Regions from separate parts of the Methylobacterium sp. FW102-HT35C08 genome, predicted to be linked through region 2. Evidence: predicted binding sites of a transcription regulator. Region 2 holds the regulator's gene; each other region holds the start of a gene.

Region 1 (3,869 bases), 3.9 Mb from region 2:
GCGCCATGCCGTCAGCCACCAGCGCGACGAGGTCGTTCAGCCCCGCCTCGGCCTCGGGCTTCGGGTTCTCGATGGAGAGGGCCATACCCAAGATCCGTGACCTCCAGACCGGTTGCCCCACAGGGGGCGGGCGATCCCTTCGCACGCGCCCCGCGGCGCCGCAACATCGCTCCCGGCTGGATATGGTGTGCCGGAAACGCGGATCTCACGCGACGAAAGCGCCGATCCGCGCTCCTCTGACCTCGGTGCGCGCCCGATGATCGAGCTGATCCGTGCCAACGACGTCGTGCTGATCGGGTTCGCCCGCTCGGTTCTCGAAGCGGCCGAGATCCCGGTTCTCGTCGCCGACAGCCACATGAGCCTGATGGAGGGCTCGATCGGCGTGTTCGGGCAGCGCCTGCTGGTGCCGCGCGACCATGAGGCCCAGGCCCGGCGCCTGCTCGTCGATGCCGGGATCGCTCACGAGCTGCGCCAGCCGTGAGCCCGGAGCCGGACGGCTTTCTCGGCGGACGCCTGCGCCTGCATCAGCCACCGCGGGGCGCGCACAGGGCCGGGACGGACGCAATCCTGCTCGCGCAGCTGCTGGTTCCGGCGGCCGGCGATCGGCTCTGCGACGCCGGCGCCTCGACGGGCGCCGTCGGCCTCGGCTGCGCCGCGCTGGTGCCGGGCCTGAAGCCGACGCTGATCGAGCGCGATCACGACGTCGCCGAACTGGCTCGGGCGAATGCCGGGCTCAACGGCATCGAGGCTCGGGTGATCGAGGCCGACCTGCTCGCGTCCGCGGCGGAACGCCGCGCTGCGGGCCTGCTGCCGGACAGTTTCGACCTGGTGCTGACCAATCCGCCCTTCTTCGACGGCGGCCACCGGGCCTCGCCCAATCCAGGACGGGCGACCGCCCACACCTTTGCCGGGCAGGACCTCGACGCCTGGATCAGGGCCTGCACGGCGGTCCTTCGACCCGGCGGTCGCCTTGGGCTCATCCATCGGGCCGAGGCGCTGCCCGCCTGTCTCGATGCACTCAAGAGACGATACGGCGGCATCGCGATCCGCCCGGTCCACGCCCGGGCCGAGGCACCCGCGATCCGCCTCCTGATCAGCGCGACCAAGGGCAGCCGCGCCGCGCTGAGTCTGCGCCCGCCGCTCGTGCTGCACGATCCCGACGGGCGCTTCACCCCGGAAGCCGCAGCGCTCCATCGCGGAGCACCGTGGCGGCCCGCCTGACCCCTCCGTTCACGCGGCCAGGGCCGCCGGCTCCTCCTCGCGGATGCCGAGAAACCGCTCTACCTCGGTGAGATCCGGGAAGGACAAGAATTCCGGGCGCAGCGGCTCGGGCAGGCCTTCGAAATTGAGCCCCGGGAACGTATCGGGGTGCGGATAGAGCTGCCAGGCGGCACCGGGTTCCAGCGGTGGAAACAGGATCGCGACCTTCTCGGCGCCGAGCCGCACGATCCGCGATGGGCTGTACGACAAGGTCTCGATGCTCCAGCCCCGGTGGGCGTCCCGGCGGGCCTTCATGGTGCGGCGGCTCGTCGCGCGATGCATGGCGGTCTCCTTCGGTAGGGGGATCGATTGCGGATGGGTTAGGCGGCGCTCTTGCGGCCGGACCGCTTGGGCCAGCCGAGCGCCACGAGGCGCGCTTTTGCGTAGTCCCGGACCTCATCGCGGGTGCCGGCGGGCATCGTCGCCAGGACGGCCTGGGTGGCGCCGTCCAGCATCAGGTCCGTGACGGCGTTGATCGTCTCGGCCTCGTCGATCCGGCGCTTGAGATCGCCTTCGGCCTCGGTGATCTCGTCGAAGGCCGGCGGCTCCTCGAAATCCTCGTCCACGGCCCGGACCGCGGGCTGGTGGGCGCGGAACTCGTCGGCCTCTTCCTCCGAGTAGACGAGGCCGTGCAGCTCGATCAGCTTGAGGATGACGCGGTCCTTACCCCGCTTCTCGGCCATGGCGTAGACATAGGCCGCTTGCTTGCCCGAGACGCGGTAGTTCACATTCACCAGAGCCTCGCCCAGCGACCACTCGACCCGCTCGGTCCCGGGCTTCGCGCCGGGCAGGCGGCCGGTCACGAGGATCACGGCCTCGTCGCGCTCGGACCGGATGATGGTCGGCGGCTCGAACACGATCCCGGCCTGTGCGGCGATGCGCTCCAGCGTCTTGTGGTAGATCACGGCCGTTCCCTGGACGCGCCAGACGTTGCCCCCGAAGGGCTCGCCGTAGCGGACGAGGATGTCGGCGATCTGCTTGTCGGCGGTTCGCATGCGGGGCTCGTTCCGGCGGGATTGGGCCGCGTCGTCCACAGCTTTGTACGGCGACGCTCTTTTGTTCTCTTTTTGTTCGTCTCTATATGCGCAATCCTCCCGAGATGCGCAAGGGTCGGCCGCCGATTTCCGGGACTTCTGGGCCCATGGGATGGGCACCGCGCCCGGCCGTTCGGGCTCGCTGGGCGACGCGACCCGCTCCGTCATCCCGGGGCCGCGCAGCGGCGCCCCGGAACGACGGGGCTAATCTCGTCAGTTCGCGCGGGGTGTTGGACTGCGTCGGCATATGCGTGGGCATTTGGGGATGCTGACCCCGTGCCTGCGCATCTCTTCGGCGGATCACCCGCGCGGAACTCGCTCAGGGGACGCCCACTAAGTCGGTCTGCTGCAAAGCTGCGCCGGAGACTCGCATTGTTGCTGCACCGCATCCTAGGTTAGACCGCAGGAACGATGTCTGAGGCAGCCGCCGCGATGACCCCATCCCTCTGGACCCGCCTGTCGAATCCGAGCCACTTCATGCGGTGGTCAGGCGCGCTGGTGCCGTGGCTCACCGCCCTCTCGCTCGGCGTGCTGGCGGTCGGCCTGTACATGACCTTCTTCGTGGTGCCGCCCGATTACCAGCAGGGTGAGACCGTGCGGATCATGTACATCCATGTCCCCGCGGCATGGCTCGGGGTCTTCTTCTACGGTGCCATGAGCGTGTCGGCGATCGGCAGCCTGGTCTGGCGCCATCCGCTCGCTGACGTCGCCCAGCGCGCCGCGGCGCCGATCGGGGCCGCCTTCACGCTGATCTGCCTCGTCACTGGTTCCCTGTGGGGCAAGCCCATGTGGGGAACCTACTGGGTCTGGGACGCGCGCCTGACCTCGATGCTGATCCTGCTGCTGATCTATTGCGGCATCATCGCGCTGTGGCGGACCCTGGAGGACCCCAACCGGGCCGCGCGCGCGGTGGCGATCCTGACCCTCGTCGGCGCCGTGAACCTGCCGATCATCAAGTTCTCGGTGAACTGGTGGTCGACCCTGCACCAGCCGGCCTCGATCCTGCGCATGGGCGGGTCGACCATCGATCCGTCGATGCTCTACCCGCTGCTGGTCATGATCGCCGCCGCGACGCTCGGCGGGACGACCCTGCACCTCTACGCGATGCGCACCGAGATCATGCGTCGCCGGGTGCGGACGCTGACGATCCGCGAGGCCGAGCGCCTGGACCGGACCCAGCCGCGCCTCACCCCGACACCGGCGTCGCTGCCGGTCGGTCAGCCGGTCTAGGAGGACCGCGATGGATCTCGGATCTCACGGCGGCTTCATCCTGGCGGCCTACGGCTTCACGGGGCTGGTGATGGTTGCCCTCCTCGGCAACGCGATCCGCGACCGGCGGGCGCAGTTGCGCGCGCTCCGGGGCTTCGGCGAGGATCGGCGATGACCACCCCCCTCGACGAGGCGACCGGGCGGCCGCCGCCCGTCCGCCGCTCGCTCCTGCTGATCGTGCCGGCCCTCGCCTTCGCGGCGCTCGCCGCCGTGCTGTTCCTGCGCCTGCGCTCGGGCGCGGATCCGGCGGCCCTGCCCTCCGCGATGATCGGCAAGCCGGTGCCGAGCTTCGACCTGCCCGCCGTG
Region 2 (3,869 bases):
CCAGCGCGAAGGCGATCGTCACGCCGGAGATGATGTAGACCACCCACTTGTAAGCCCCTGCCACGCGCTGTCCGTCGGGCAAGGCCCGGGTGGCGAGCAGGATCAGCAGGCCGAGCGCCAGGGGCAGGAGCAGGGCGTTCATCACCTCCACGGCGATGTTGAGCGCCACGAGGTTCGGCACGAGCTGCACGGCGAAGGCGCCCGCGGCGACCACGAGCGCGAAGGCGCCGTAGAAGGCCGGCGCCTCCCGGGGCGACTGCGCAAGGGAATGCGGCTTGCCCGTGACGTCGCCGAAGCCCCAGGCCAGCGCCAGCGCCACGACATTGAGCGCCACGAAGGCCGCCGCGGTGATGCCGGCCCCGAACACCACCTGCCCGAGCCAGGGCCCCAAGGCCGGCGTGAAGGCGCTCGCGAGGTCACCGACGGTCTGGAGTCCGTCCTTCGTGCCCTGGCCGGCCTTGCCGATCGTGGCGGCGGCCGCGATCAGGATTGCCCCCATCACGCATTGCGAGATCACGGCACCCACGAGCGTGTCGAGCCGCGAACTCCGGGCGTGGTCCCAGCCGAGGCCTTTGTCGACGATTGCCGATTGCTGGTAGAAGATCATCCACGGCATGATCACCGCGCCGATATTGGCGGCGATCAGTACCCGGTACTGGCCGTCCCCGAGCGGCATGTGCCCGAAGGAGGCGACGATCTCGGCCACGTTCGGCCGCGCCGCGATGGCGAGGCCGATGAAGACCAGCTCGAACAGGCCGACGACGATCGCCACCACCTCGACCCGCCGGTAGCTCCCGGTAAAGACCAGCGCGAGCAGCAGGACCGCTGGCAGTCCGAGGCTCACGAGCCGGGGCACCCTGAACAGGTCGCCGATGCCGGCAATGCCGGAGAATTCCGTCACGATGGCGCCGATCCCGGCCACCACGAGGCCGCCGTAGGAGATCCAGGCCCAGACCGGCCCGTAATGCGCCCGGATCAGCTCGCCGTGGCCGCGGCCGGTGGCGGTGCCGAGCCGCACCGTCAGCTCCTGAACGACGTAGAGAATCGGCACCAGCAGGATCTGCAGGAGCAGCAGCGAGTAGCCCCAGCGTGCGCCGCTCTGGGCCGCCGTGATCAGGCTGCCGACATCCGTGTCGGCGAGCATCACGACGAGTCCGGGGCCCGCGGTCTTGAGGAACGCGTTCAGGCGAGGCAGGGAAGCGCTTGGCACGGCTCGGGAACAGGCCCGGGCACGGCCGGTTCCGGCGGGCGCCTGCGGCGTTTTCCCGGGCAGGCGGGAGTAACGTGAGATGGTGGAGAGCGCGGATCGAAGCTCCGGCTGGAGCCTTCAGGCGAGCGCCGTGCCCGATGGGGTGCGTCTGGAACTCGCCCTGTCCGACCTGGGCGGAGGTCCGGTCACCGCCGCGATCGTGCTCGACCGGGCGGAGGCTCGGGCCTTTGCCCGCGCGCTGCTGGCCGCCGCCGGAGATGCGGCGGAACGGACTTTTCCGAAGCCGGGCGTTTGAGAGCCCGCCGCCGACGGATCAGCGCGGGCCGAGGCCCGGGTTGCGGCCCGGAAGGCGCGGCACCACCGTGCCCCGCTTCTCGATCGGCGCGTCGCACGCGTAGGCGAACTCGGTCTTCAGCGGATCGAACACGGTCTCGCCGGTGATCCGGCAATCTTCCCGCACAGTCTCGTCGAGATAGGTGCGGGCGGCGGTGCGGAAGCGATTCACCCGGGTCGCCGCCGGCTCGGGATCGATCCGGACCTCGCTCAGGTTGCAGCCGGCATATTCACGCAGGGCATTGGAGACGATGAGCATCCGGCGCAACTGCCGGTTGTCGTAGACCTCATAGGGCTCCTTGCAGCCGATCGTGACCACCTGCGGGGTGAGCGCGACGTAGTTGCGGGAGATGTACGAGAACCCCGTGGTGCAGCCCGCGAGCGCCAAAGCGAGGGAGGCCAGAGTCACGGCCGTCAAGGCGGGAGGCAGCAGAGCCGCGGGTCGTCGCATCCTCGTCATCCCAGCCCGATCTCAGCCCGCCCCGGCTCCGCCGCCCTGTCCGGCGGCGTGTGGGTGCATTGAAACGGCTCCGCTTGCGCCGTCAATTCGTTTCTGCCTCGGAGCGCGGCGCCAGCAGAAGCGTGGCCGTATAACGCTTGCGGAACACTTGCGGAACGTTTAACCTGTTCGTGATTTGTTTCCGAGACCGTCCCGAGGCGGTCCGCCAAGCCGCGAGGCCCCCTTCGATGCTCACGCGCAAGCAGCTGGACCTCCTGCGATTCATCCAGAGTCGCATGCAGGAATGCGGCGTTCCCCCCTCCTTCGACGAGATGAAGGATGCGCTCGATCTCAAGTCGAAATCGGGCATCCATCGTCTGATCACGGCTCTGGAGGAGCGCGGCTTCCTGCGGCGCCTTCCGAACCGGGCGCGGGCCATCGAGGTGATCCGCATTCCCGAGAGCCTGACGTCCCCGGCTGCCGCGGCGCCGGCGGAGCCGCGCCGCTTCACGCCGAGCGTGGTCGAGGGCGGCAAGTCCAAGCAGCCGCCGCTGCCCGCCAATGCCCGCATGATCGACGAGGCCGGCCGCGCCGTGTCGATCCCCGTCATGGGCCGGATCGCGGCCGGTACACCGGTCTCGGCGATCCAGAACCAGAGCCACGCCATCACCCTCTCGCCCGACTTCCTGGCCGGCGGCGAGCACTACGCCCTGGAGGTGCGCGGCGACTCGATGGTGGAGGCCGGCATCCTCGACGGCGACCTCGTGGTGATCCGCAAGCAGGACACCGCCAACACCGGCGACATCATCGTGGCCCTGATCGACGACGAGGAGGCGACGCTCAAGCGCCTGCGCCGCCGCGGCTCCTCGATCGCCCTGGAAGCCGCCAACCCGGCCTACGAGACCCGCGTCCTCGGTCCCGACAGGGTCCAGATCCAGGGTCGGCTCGTCAGCCTCGTCCGCCGCTACTGAAGCGGGGCGGCCGGCGCGTCGTCCGGAGCCGGGTTGGCGCCTGTCGGATCGCTCTCCGACGCGGCCATCCCTCCGGAGGCGTCCGCAGGAGGATCCGTCCCGGTCCGCGCAGCGGCGGCGGGGCGGGGCACCGCGCGGGCCCGCCAGGGGACCGTCCGCTGATCGGTCCGGGCGCCCTGTATCGCGAAGCCGCCCGCTTCGGCGCGCAGGGCCACGGCTCCGTGACTGGCGAGGAAGCCGCGGTCGATGACCAGCGGGCCCGTGCAGGTCGGGGGCGCCGCAAGGCCCGTGATCAGCACGGTGGCCCGGGCGCAATCCTCCGGGAAGGCGCGCCAGTCGCGAACCAGGGCGACCGCCCGGCCGTTCGGCAGAATCGCGGTGCAGCCGAGCCGGTCGCAGCGCCCGCCCGCGGACGGGCGGCTCCGCTGCTCGGGTGTGCGGTTATCGCCGTCCGCCTTCAGCCATTGTTCCAGGACGAAGCCGGAGGGATTTCCGAGCGCCGAAAGGCGCCCGTCGGGACCCCGCACCGCGGCGCCTCCGCCCTGCCGGTCGATGTAGAGATCGTAGCGCTCCGGCAGGGCCGCGAGGCCGAGGCCGAGCAGGAGCGGCGGTAGGGCGAGCCAGCGCAGCCGCGAGACCGGGAGCGTCGCCAGCAGCAGCCCGGCCGTGAGCAGTCCCAGCGCCCCGGTTCCGAACGCCGGCAGCACCAGCGTTGCCCGCTCGAACCCGGCGATCCATTCGGAGATCGCCAGCATACCGCCGACTGCCTGCCCCATGAGCCACCAGATCGGCCGGTCGAGAGCCAACGGATAGGCGAGGATCCCGATCACCGCGGAGGGCATCACCACCAGGGAGACCAGAGGCAGCGTCAGCGCATTGCCGATCAGCCCGAACGGCTGGATTGTCTGGAAATGGT
Region 3 (3,869 bases), 230 kb from region 2:
CGAGACCCCGACCGACGCCGACCTCAAGGGCAATCCCGGGATCGGCACCTCGAAGGGCATGAGCGGCGCCGATCCTGCCGATCTGCAGGCGGATTCGACCTTCGAGGGTGACGTGGACAACGAGACCAAGGTCGATGGCGGCATCGACCCCGACCACCGGCCGCGCAAGAACGCGTGACGGGATGCCCGGGCCCGTGCGGCCCGGGCCGATCTCAGCGGCTGCGCACCGGCGCCTTCTGCCGCTGCGGCGCGGGGGCTGCGGGCCTGTCGTTCGGGCCGCCTGCCGGAACGTAGATCTGGGCCGGGCTCGCGGTGTAGCCGCGCAGCTGAGCCGCGTTGGCGGCTCCGAAAGCGGATGTGCCGTCCGCGCGGGCGGCGCCCGCCGCGCAGACCGGGAGAAGCACGGCGGCCATGGCCAGAAGGGCGTGCTTCGACATCGGCAGGGTCCTTGCGTTCGCACGGGCTCGGACAACCCCGATCCGTGCCGGATCGCTCCGCTCTGGGACCGATCCCGCCTGCCCGACGTGCGGAACCGCACAGGCGCAGTGCCGCGCATGACGGAGCGGACGCTTGCGCCGGAGGCCGTGTCAGACCGCCAGCCCGAGTTGCTGCGGCCCGTCGGGCTCGTCCTGAGCGAAGCCCGACAGCGATACCCCGATCAGCCGCGCGCTGCGCCGAAGGGGGAACAGGCCGGCGAGTAGGTCGAGGCCGATCCGCTCCAGATTGGTCCGGTCGGCCACGGGAACGGTGAGCGATTTCGCCCGGGTGACCTGGGCGAAATCCGAAAATTTCAGCTTCAGGGTCACGGTCCGGGCGCGCATGCCCTTGGCGTCGGCCCCGGTCCAGACCTTGTCGAACAGCGGCGCCAGCCGGGCGGCCAGAACCTCGAAGGCGGCTGTGTCCTCCGAGAAGGTGGTCTCCGCGCCGATCGACTTGCGCACCCGGTGGGCGCGGACCGGCCGCGCGTCGATCCCGCGGGCGACGGCGTAATAGTAGGCGCCCGCCGATCCGAAGGTCTCGCGCAGGCGCTCGGGCGTCCAGGCGCGGAGATCGGCCCCGGTCTCGATCCCGAGCCGCTTCATCTTCGCCTCGGTGACCGGGCCGACCCCGTGGAACCGGCCGATCGGCAGTTCCGCCACGAAATCCGGTCCCATGGCGGGGGTGATGACGAACAGGGCGTTCGGCTTCCTGTGGTCGGACGCCACCTTGGCGAGGAACTTGTTGTACGAGACCCCCGCCGAGGCGATGAGCCCGGTGCGTTCCAAGATCTCGGCCCGGATCGCCTTCGCCACGGCCGTCGCCGTCGGGAGCCCCAGGAGGTTCTCGGTGACGTCGAGATAGGCCTCGTCGAGCGCCACCGGCTCGATGATCGGCGTGTGCCGGGCGAAGACCGCCCGGATCTCCTCAGAGACCGCCCGGTAGACCTCGAAGCGCGGCTTCACGAACAGCAGATCCGGGCAGAGCCGGCGGGCGGTGGCCGACGGCATGGCCGAGCGGACGCCGAACTTCCGGGCCTCGTAGCTCGCCGCCGCCACCACGCCGCGCTCCCGCGAGCCGCCCACGGCCAGCGGCAGGCCGCGCAAGGACGGGTCGTCGCGCTGCTCCACGGAGGCGTAGAACGCGTCCATGTCGATGTGGATGATTTTTCGGAGCGCGACCTCCGGATCCATCGCCGCCTCGGAGATACGCCGTGGGTTCCTGCTCTGTTCCGAGAAAGCGCGGCGGGCCGGCGGGGTCAAGCCGCGCTGGACGTGGCGTCAACAGAGATGTCCCACCCGCGCCCTCATCCTGAGGTGCCCGCGTCAGCGGGCCTCGAAGGAGGGCTCCAGGGATCGCCGTATCTTCTGGAGATCTCCTTCGAGGCCTCTGCTGCGCTCCGGCACCTCAGGATGAGGACGCGGTTTGGAAAGTCGCTACGGCGCGCCGCCTCAGGCCACGCTGCCGTAGAGGTCGTAGGCCTCGGCCCGGTCGATCTTCACGGTGACGATATCGCCGACCCGCACCGGGCGCCGGAAGGCGGCGTGGACAGTGCCGTCGATCTCCGGCGCGTCGGCCTTGGACCGGCCCCGCGCAACCCCGCCCTCGACGGAATCGACGATGATGGGCAGCCGCTTGCCGACCTTGGCCCGCTGGAGCCTCAGCGCGATCCCGTTCTGCGTCTCCATGAACCGGCGCTTGCGCTCGGCCTTGACCTCCGGCGGAACGAGGTCGCCCAGCGCGTTGGCGGTGGCGCCCGCCACCGGCTCGTACTCGAAGCAGCCGACCCGATCGAGCTTGGCCTCCTGCAGCCAGGCCAGCAATTCCTCGAACTCGGCCTCGGTCTCGCCGGGGAAGCCGACGATGAAGGTCGAGCGGATCGCGAGGTCCGGGCAGATCTGCCGCCAGCTCCGGATCCGGTCGAGCTGGCGTTCCTGGTTGCCGGGGCGGCGCATGCGCTTGAGCACCGAGGGGCTCGCGTGCTGGAGCGGCATGTCGAGATAGGGGAGCACCTTGCCCTCGGCCATCAGCGGGATGACCTCGTCCACGTGCGGATAGGGGTAGACGTAGTGCAGCCGCACCCAGGCCCCGAGCTCGCCGAGCTCCTTGGTGAGGTCGTAGAACTTCGCCCGGACCTGACGGTCCTGCCACGGGCTCTCACTGTAGCGGATATCGACGCCGTAGGCGCTGGTGTCCTGGCTGACCACCAGCAGCTCCTTCACGCCGGCTTTGACCAGTTTTTCCGCCTCGCGCAGCACGTCGGCGGCGGGGCGGCTGACGAGGTTCCCGCGCAAGGACGGGATGATGCAGAAGCTGCACCGGTTGCTGCACCCCTCCGAGATCTTCAGGTAGGCGTAGTGGCGCGGGGTGAGCTTGATTCCCTGCGGCGGCACGAGGTCGAGGAACGGGTCGTGGGCCGGCGGCACCGCCTCGTGGACGGCCGCCACCACCGACTCGTAGGCCTGGGGGCCGGTCACCGCCAGGAGGTCGGGATACTTCTCGCGGATCTCCTCCGGCTGCGCGCCCATGCAGCCGGTGACGATGACCCGGCCGTTCTCCGCCATGGCCTCGCCGATCGCCGAGAGCGATTCCGCCTTGGCCGAATCGAGGAAGCCGCAGGTGTTGACGATCACCACGTCGGCGCCGTCGTGCCGGCGGGCCAGCTCGTAACCCTCGGCGCGCAGATGGGTCAGGATCCGCTCGGAATCGACCAGCGCCTTCGGGCAGCCCAGCGAGACGAAGGAGATCTTGGGGGCCGAGGCCTTGGGGGCAGGTATGGCGGTGGCGGTCATGGGCGCATTCGACGGGTCGGACACCGCCCGCGCGCGTGACCTGTGGGACAGTCACACGGAACGCGAGGGCGAGAATTCGGGATGGGGCTCCTATAGCGATTCCCGCCGGCCTGCGCGAGACCGGCCGCCGCAGGGGTGCCCGGCCCCGCGCGCGAGGCTGACTGTCGCCGGCAAACTTGGCTGTTGGGCAAGTCTTTACCGGCCGATCCTGACACCACACATCAAGAAGCGGCGGCGCCGGCCGGCGCCGAGGACCGAGGCCGTGCGCGCCGCGCGGCGGTGCCTGCGTGGAACTGCCGCTTCCCCCGCGGCATCGCCTGTGCGACGGCAGCGTGCGCGCGGCCTCCAAGGACATCAGCCCCGAACCCGGTCATGTGGACCCGAGAGATCCCCCTCATCGATCCCGTCGCAGCGGCGGCCCGGCTGCGGGCCCTGCCGGGGCTCGCCTTCCTCGACAGCGCCATGCGGCACGATCCGCTCGGGCGCCATTCGATCGTCGCCGCCGAGCCGTTCGCACGCTTCCGGTTCCGCGACGGACGCGCGACCCTGGATGGCCGCCCGGTGCCGGGCGGGCCCTTCGCGGCCCTGCGGGCCTGCCTC
Region 4 (3,869 bases), 2.6 Mb from region 2:
TCGGCTGGCGCTTCTCCCCGGGCGACCGGGTGATGGAGAGCCAGAACGACTACGACCGGGAGGTGTTCAACGGCGACCTCGGCACGGTCGCGCGGATCGACGTGGACGAGGGCGCGGTGATCGTCGATTTTGAGGGCCGGGAGGTAATCTACCCCTACGGCGAGCTCGACACGCTGGTGCCGGCTTACGCCACCACCATCCACAAATCGCAGGGCTCGGAATATCCGGCGGTGGTGATCCCGCTGGCGATGCAGCACTGGACGATGCTGGCGCGGAACCTCCTCTACACGGGCGTGACCCGCGGCAAGCGGCTCGTGGTGCTGCTCGGGCAGCGCAAGGCCGTGGCAGTGGCGGTCCGCGGCGGCACCATGAAGCCGCGCTGGACCAAGCTGCGGGATTGGCTGAGCCGGTGAAGCCTCCCAGAGGCGGACGCTCTATTTACGGGGGACCAGGGTCCTGGCTGCCTTGGGGCCCGCCGATCACCGCCCGCACGCCGCCCCATTATGGCGTGCATCCCGCGCCGAGTGCAGCGTCTCGCGCCGGATGATCCATTCATTGCGCCGACCGCTCGGGATCAGAAGGCCTTGCAGCGAGAGCGCCGTCGCCCAGGCCGCAATCGCCCTATCCGGCAGCGCGAACGAGGACGATGCGGTCCGCAGGCTCGCGAGCTCGGCCGGCTGAAGGCGGCTGAAGCGCCGCCGCACCCATCCCCGCTCCCGCACCTGCCGCAGCGCCGTCTCGACCTTCACCGCGCCGGGGCCGCGCACCAGCGCGCGATCGAGCGCAGACATGAGGATCAGAGCCTGCCAATCCCGAGGCGAGACGCTGAAGCAGCCGAACCCGGCAACCTCAAGCCCGATGGCGTGGGACAGGCCGTCGGCCGCGATCCGGGCCGGCGCCAAACCCGCGACAGGCATCGCGCGCACCTCTCGACACGCTGCGGCGTAGGCGCGCTCCAGAGCGGCAGAGGTCCGGCCCGGCCGGAGGGGGCGGTCGACCGTCTCCGCGAGCGCGGCGGAAACGCGTTGACGTTTCGGGTTGTGCAGCCATCGACGAGGCGACCGGGAGAGGATGGCATCCTCAAGGTCTCGGCGCCCTGCGCTCTGCAGCAAGCCTGACAGGTCGATCTCGACCGCGGCGATCCCGAGGTTCGCGATCCCGGCGATCTTATCGGGGCCGCACGCGTGCGTGACCTGAAACTCGACCAGCAGATCCCGGTCTGCGCGGCGCACGATCACGTCAGGCACGATGGTACCGAGCCGGTGCTCCAAGAGCGCCGAATCAAACCGGCAGGGCCCGCCCGGGTGAAGCGGCTGCCGCTCGCCATCGCGGAGCACGGGAGGCAGGGCGAGCGTCAGCTTGGAGGCGAGCAGTTCCTTGGCGAACCGGTGCAAGGCTGTCTCCGGGCCGCCGTGACAGGAGCGCTCCCCGGCCGCGCCGTGATGCCCGAAATGGTGTTGGACCCGGTCACCTCTGCGGGCCACCAGCGGCGTTCCACAGCGTGGGCACCGACAGCCGCACGCCAAGCCGGAGCCGACCTCCGAGATGTGGGCGAGAGTACCGTCGGCACGGACGCCGAAGACGAGGCCCTCAGAGACCGCGATGCCGCCGCGCATGTCGCTCCCCCTCGCCCGGATCCAGTTTCCGCCGCGTCGGCGGAAGCGTCAGACTTGCGTCACGATCTCTCATGCCGTTGGAGCGGCACCGGCTCGCGTTCGGCATGAGCGGCAGCTGTCCCATCCCGTGTGCCTGTTGCGCGCGGAGCCCGACTAGAACAAAATGCGAACCCGCTGCCAAGGGCGGCGAGCGTCTTCGCGGTCAGCGACATGTCACCTCCGAATTCCGGTCGCACGCTGTTCTTCTTCGAGAAGCCCTCGGCCATGCGGCAGCTGCAGCGCTTCTTCCGCTCGCCGACGACCGTCTGCGTGGCTGCCGAGGGGCACCTGCTGTCGGCCGAGGAGCCGGGCAGCATCCGGCCCGAGTGGAAGCCCTGGCGCTTCGAGGCCTTGCCGATCGTGCTCGATACGATCCCGGTCAGCCACGGCACGAACCGGTCCGGCCAGTCGCACGCGCCGAAGATCGCGTCGATCCGGCAGGCCCTGAGCGGCGTCGACCGGGTAATCATCGCCACCGACCCGGGACGCGAGGGCTCCATGATCGCCTGGGAGGTGCTGGAGCATCTCGGCTGGCGCGGGCGCGTCGACCGGCTCAAGCTCGGTGCGCTCGACGATGTCTCGATCCGCCGCGCCTTCGCGGCCCTGGCCAAGGAGCCCGGTTCAGGCGAGCGCGACTACGCCGCCTACCTGGAGGCGCTGTGCAGGCAGTACGAGGATTACCACCTCGGTCTGAACGGCACACGGGCGATTTCGCTGCGGCTGCGCCCGCCGGCCTTCCGTGAGCCCTGGCGCTTCGGCGGCGTGCAGACACCCACCCTCGCGATCCTGGCCGACCTGGAGGCGCGCATCCGCTCCTTCGTGCCGCAGGATTTCTTCAAGGTGGCCCTGCACCTGAGCACGCGGTCCGGCGCCGAGCTGATCCTGTGGCATGCGCCCAACGAGCGGATCTTCGACCCGGCGATCGCCGAGACGATCCGTGCCGCCGCGGCGACGTGGTCGGGTCCCCTGGCCGTCGAGCACAAGGACGTGCGGCGCGCGCCGCCGCGGCTGTTCTCGAAAGACACCTTGGCGCGGCGCTGCGCCAAGCGGTTCGGCTGGGATCCGCAGCACACGGCCGGTCTCGCCCAGGAGCTGTACGATCAGGGCTACCTCAGCTACCCGCGGACCGAGTCCGAATACCTGCCGGACGGACAGGCGGGCGATGCCGCTGCGGTCATGACGGCCGTGGTTTCCGTGCTGACCGATCTGCGCAGCGTCATACCCGGGACCGAGGCGCCCGTGATCCGACGCGGGGCCAAGGGACACTACGTCAAGGACCCGGGCGAGCACCACGCCATCGTGCCCCTGCGCAAGGTTCCAGAGCGCGGCCGCCTCTCGGCCGACCAGTTCCGGCTGTGGGAACTCGTCGCGAAGGCCTATCTGGCCGCCCACCTTCCCGACGGCATCGATGCCCGCACGCGTGTCGCGGCCGAGGTCGGGACCCCTTTGGGGACGAAGCGCTTCGCCGTGTCGGGCAGCGTCATACGCGCGCCGGGGTGGCGCGCGATCTACGGCAGCGAGGCTGACCTCGAGGCCGATGCCGTCCCCGGCAAGGCGAAACGCGACGCCGAGGCCACGTCCGCGCGCCTGCCGGCCGTGGACGATGGCGAGGGCGCATCGGCCACGAAGGCAGGCGTCGCCACCGCGATGACCGAACCGCCGCGGCGGATCAGCCGCGGCGAGCTGCCGGTGGTGATGGGCCGGCTGATCGACCAGGTGGATGATCCGGCGGTCAAGCGCGCGCTGGAGAACCCGGTCAACCCGAACGAACCCAAGGGCCTCGGCACCGCCGCGACCCGCGACACGATCCTGCCCAAGCTGCTGAAGAGCCGCTACGTCACGCTGTCCAGCGGCAAGGATCCAGCCATCGCGGTGACCGAGGTGGGGCTGGCCTTCATCACGGCGGTGCGGCGCGTATTCCCGGCCTACGGTGACCCGGTCGGGCGCGCCATGTTCGAGGCCGAGTTGGCGGAGATCGGTCGCGCGGCCACGCGTGCCGAGGCCGTCGATCGTGCGAACGCGTTCCGGCAGCGGACCCGCGCGCGCCTCGATGAGCTGATCGCCGCGATCGCGGACTCACCGGTGGTCAGCCTCGATCCGAGCCTGATCCCGCCCGGTCAGGCCGACAACCGGCCGCCGACCTCGGCCATGATGTCGTTCGCCGTCAGCTTGGCCGAGCGAAAAGGCGTGACGCTGCCCCGCGGCTGCAAGAGC

The links. The regulator LexA, encoded in region 2, represses DNA repair genes until DNA is damaged. The targets are predictions, from matches to a motif close to TGTTCNNNNTGTGTTCNG.
Region 1: AC3WSN_RS28430 (trna delta -isopentenylpyrophosphate transferase) is a predicted target of LexA. The motif match lies at 2,318-2,335, and genes of this name have one in related genera.
Region 3: dinB (DNA polymerase IV) is a predicted target of LexA. The motif match lies at 1,694-1,711, and genes of this name have one in related genera.
Region 4: AC3WSN_RS21995 (type IA DNA topoisomerase) is a predicted target of LexA. The motif match lies at 1,771-1,788, and genes of this name have one in related genera.

Annotation. Positions count from the first base shown of each region.
Region 1 is NZ_JBYTCL010000002.1:5,938,498-5,942,366, reverse strand. Features, by position in the region: gene AC3WSN_RS28450 (polyprenyl synthetase family protein) at 1-85, opposite strand, end outside; gene AC3WSN_RS28445 (putative signal transducing protein) at 257-481, shown strand; gene AC3WSN_RS28440 (tRNA1(Val) (adenine(37)-N6)-methyltransferase) at 478-1,221, shown strand; gene AC3WSN_RS28435 (hypothetical protein) at 1,231-1,542, opposite strand; gene AC3WSN_RS28430 (trna delta -isopentenylpyrophosphate transferase) at 1,581-2,255, opposite strand; gene AC3WSN_RS28425 (heme ABC transporter permease) at 2,727-3,524, shown strand; gene ccmD (heme exporter protein CcmD) at 3,535-3,678, shown strand; gene AC3WSN_RS28415 (DsbE family thiol:disulfide interchange protein) at 3,675-3,869, shown strand, end outside.
Region 2 is NZ_JBYTCL010000002.1:2,041,441-2,045,309, forward strand. Features, by position in the region: gene AC3WSN_RS09680 (NRAMP family divalent metal transporter) at 1-1,144, opposite strand, end outside; gene AC3WSN_RS09685 (hypothetical protein) at 1,290-1,505, shown strand; gene AC3WSN_RS09690 (hypothetical protein) at 1,524-1,994, opposite strand; gene lexA (transcriptional repressor LexA) at 2,231-2,953, shown strand; gene AC3WSN_RS09700 (ComEC/Rec2 family competence protein) at 2,947-3,869, opposite strand, start outside.
Region 3 is NZ_JBYTCL010000002.1:1,811,802-1,815,670, reverse strand. Features, by position in the region: gene AC3WSN_RS08655 (hypothetical protein) at 1-178, shown strand, start outside; gene AC3WSN_RS08650 (hypothetical protein) at 213-437, opposite strand; gene dinB (DNA polymerase IV) at 588-1,670, opposite strand; gene rimO (30S ribosomal protein S12 methylthiotransferase RimO) at 1,929-3,269, opposite strand; gene pabB (aminodeoxychorismate synthase component I) at 3,642-3,869, shown strand, end outside.
Region 4 is NZ_JBYTCL010000002.1:4,635,564-4,639,432, forward strand. Features, by position in the region: gene recD2 (SF1B family DNA helicase RecD2) at 1-413, shown strand, start outside; gene AC3WSN_RS21990 (hypothetical protein) at 480-1,394, opposite strand; gene AC3WSN_RS21995 (type IA DNA topoisomerase) at 1,827-3,869, shown strand, end outside.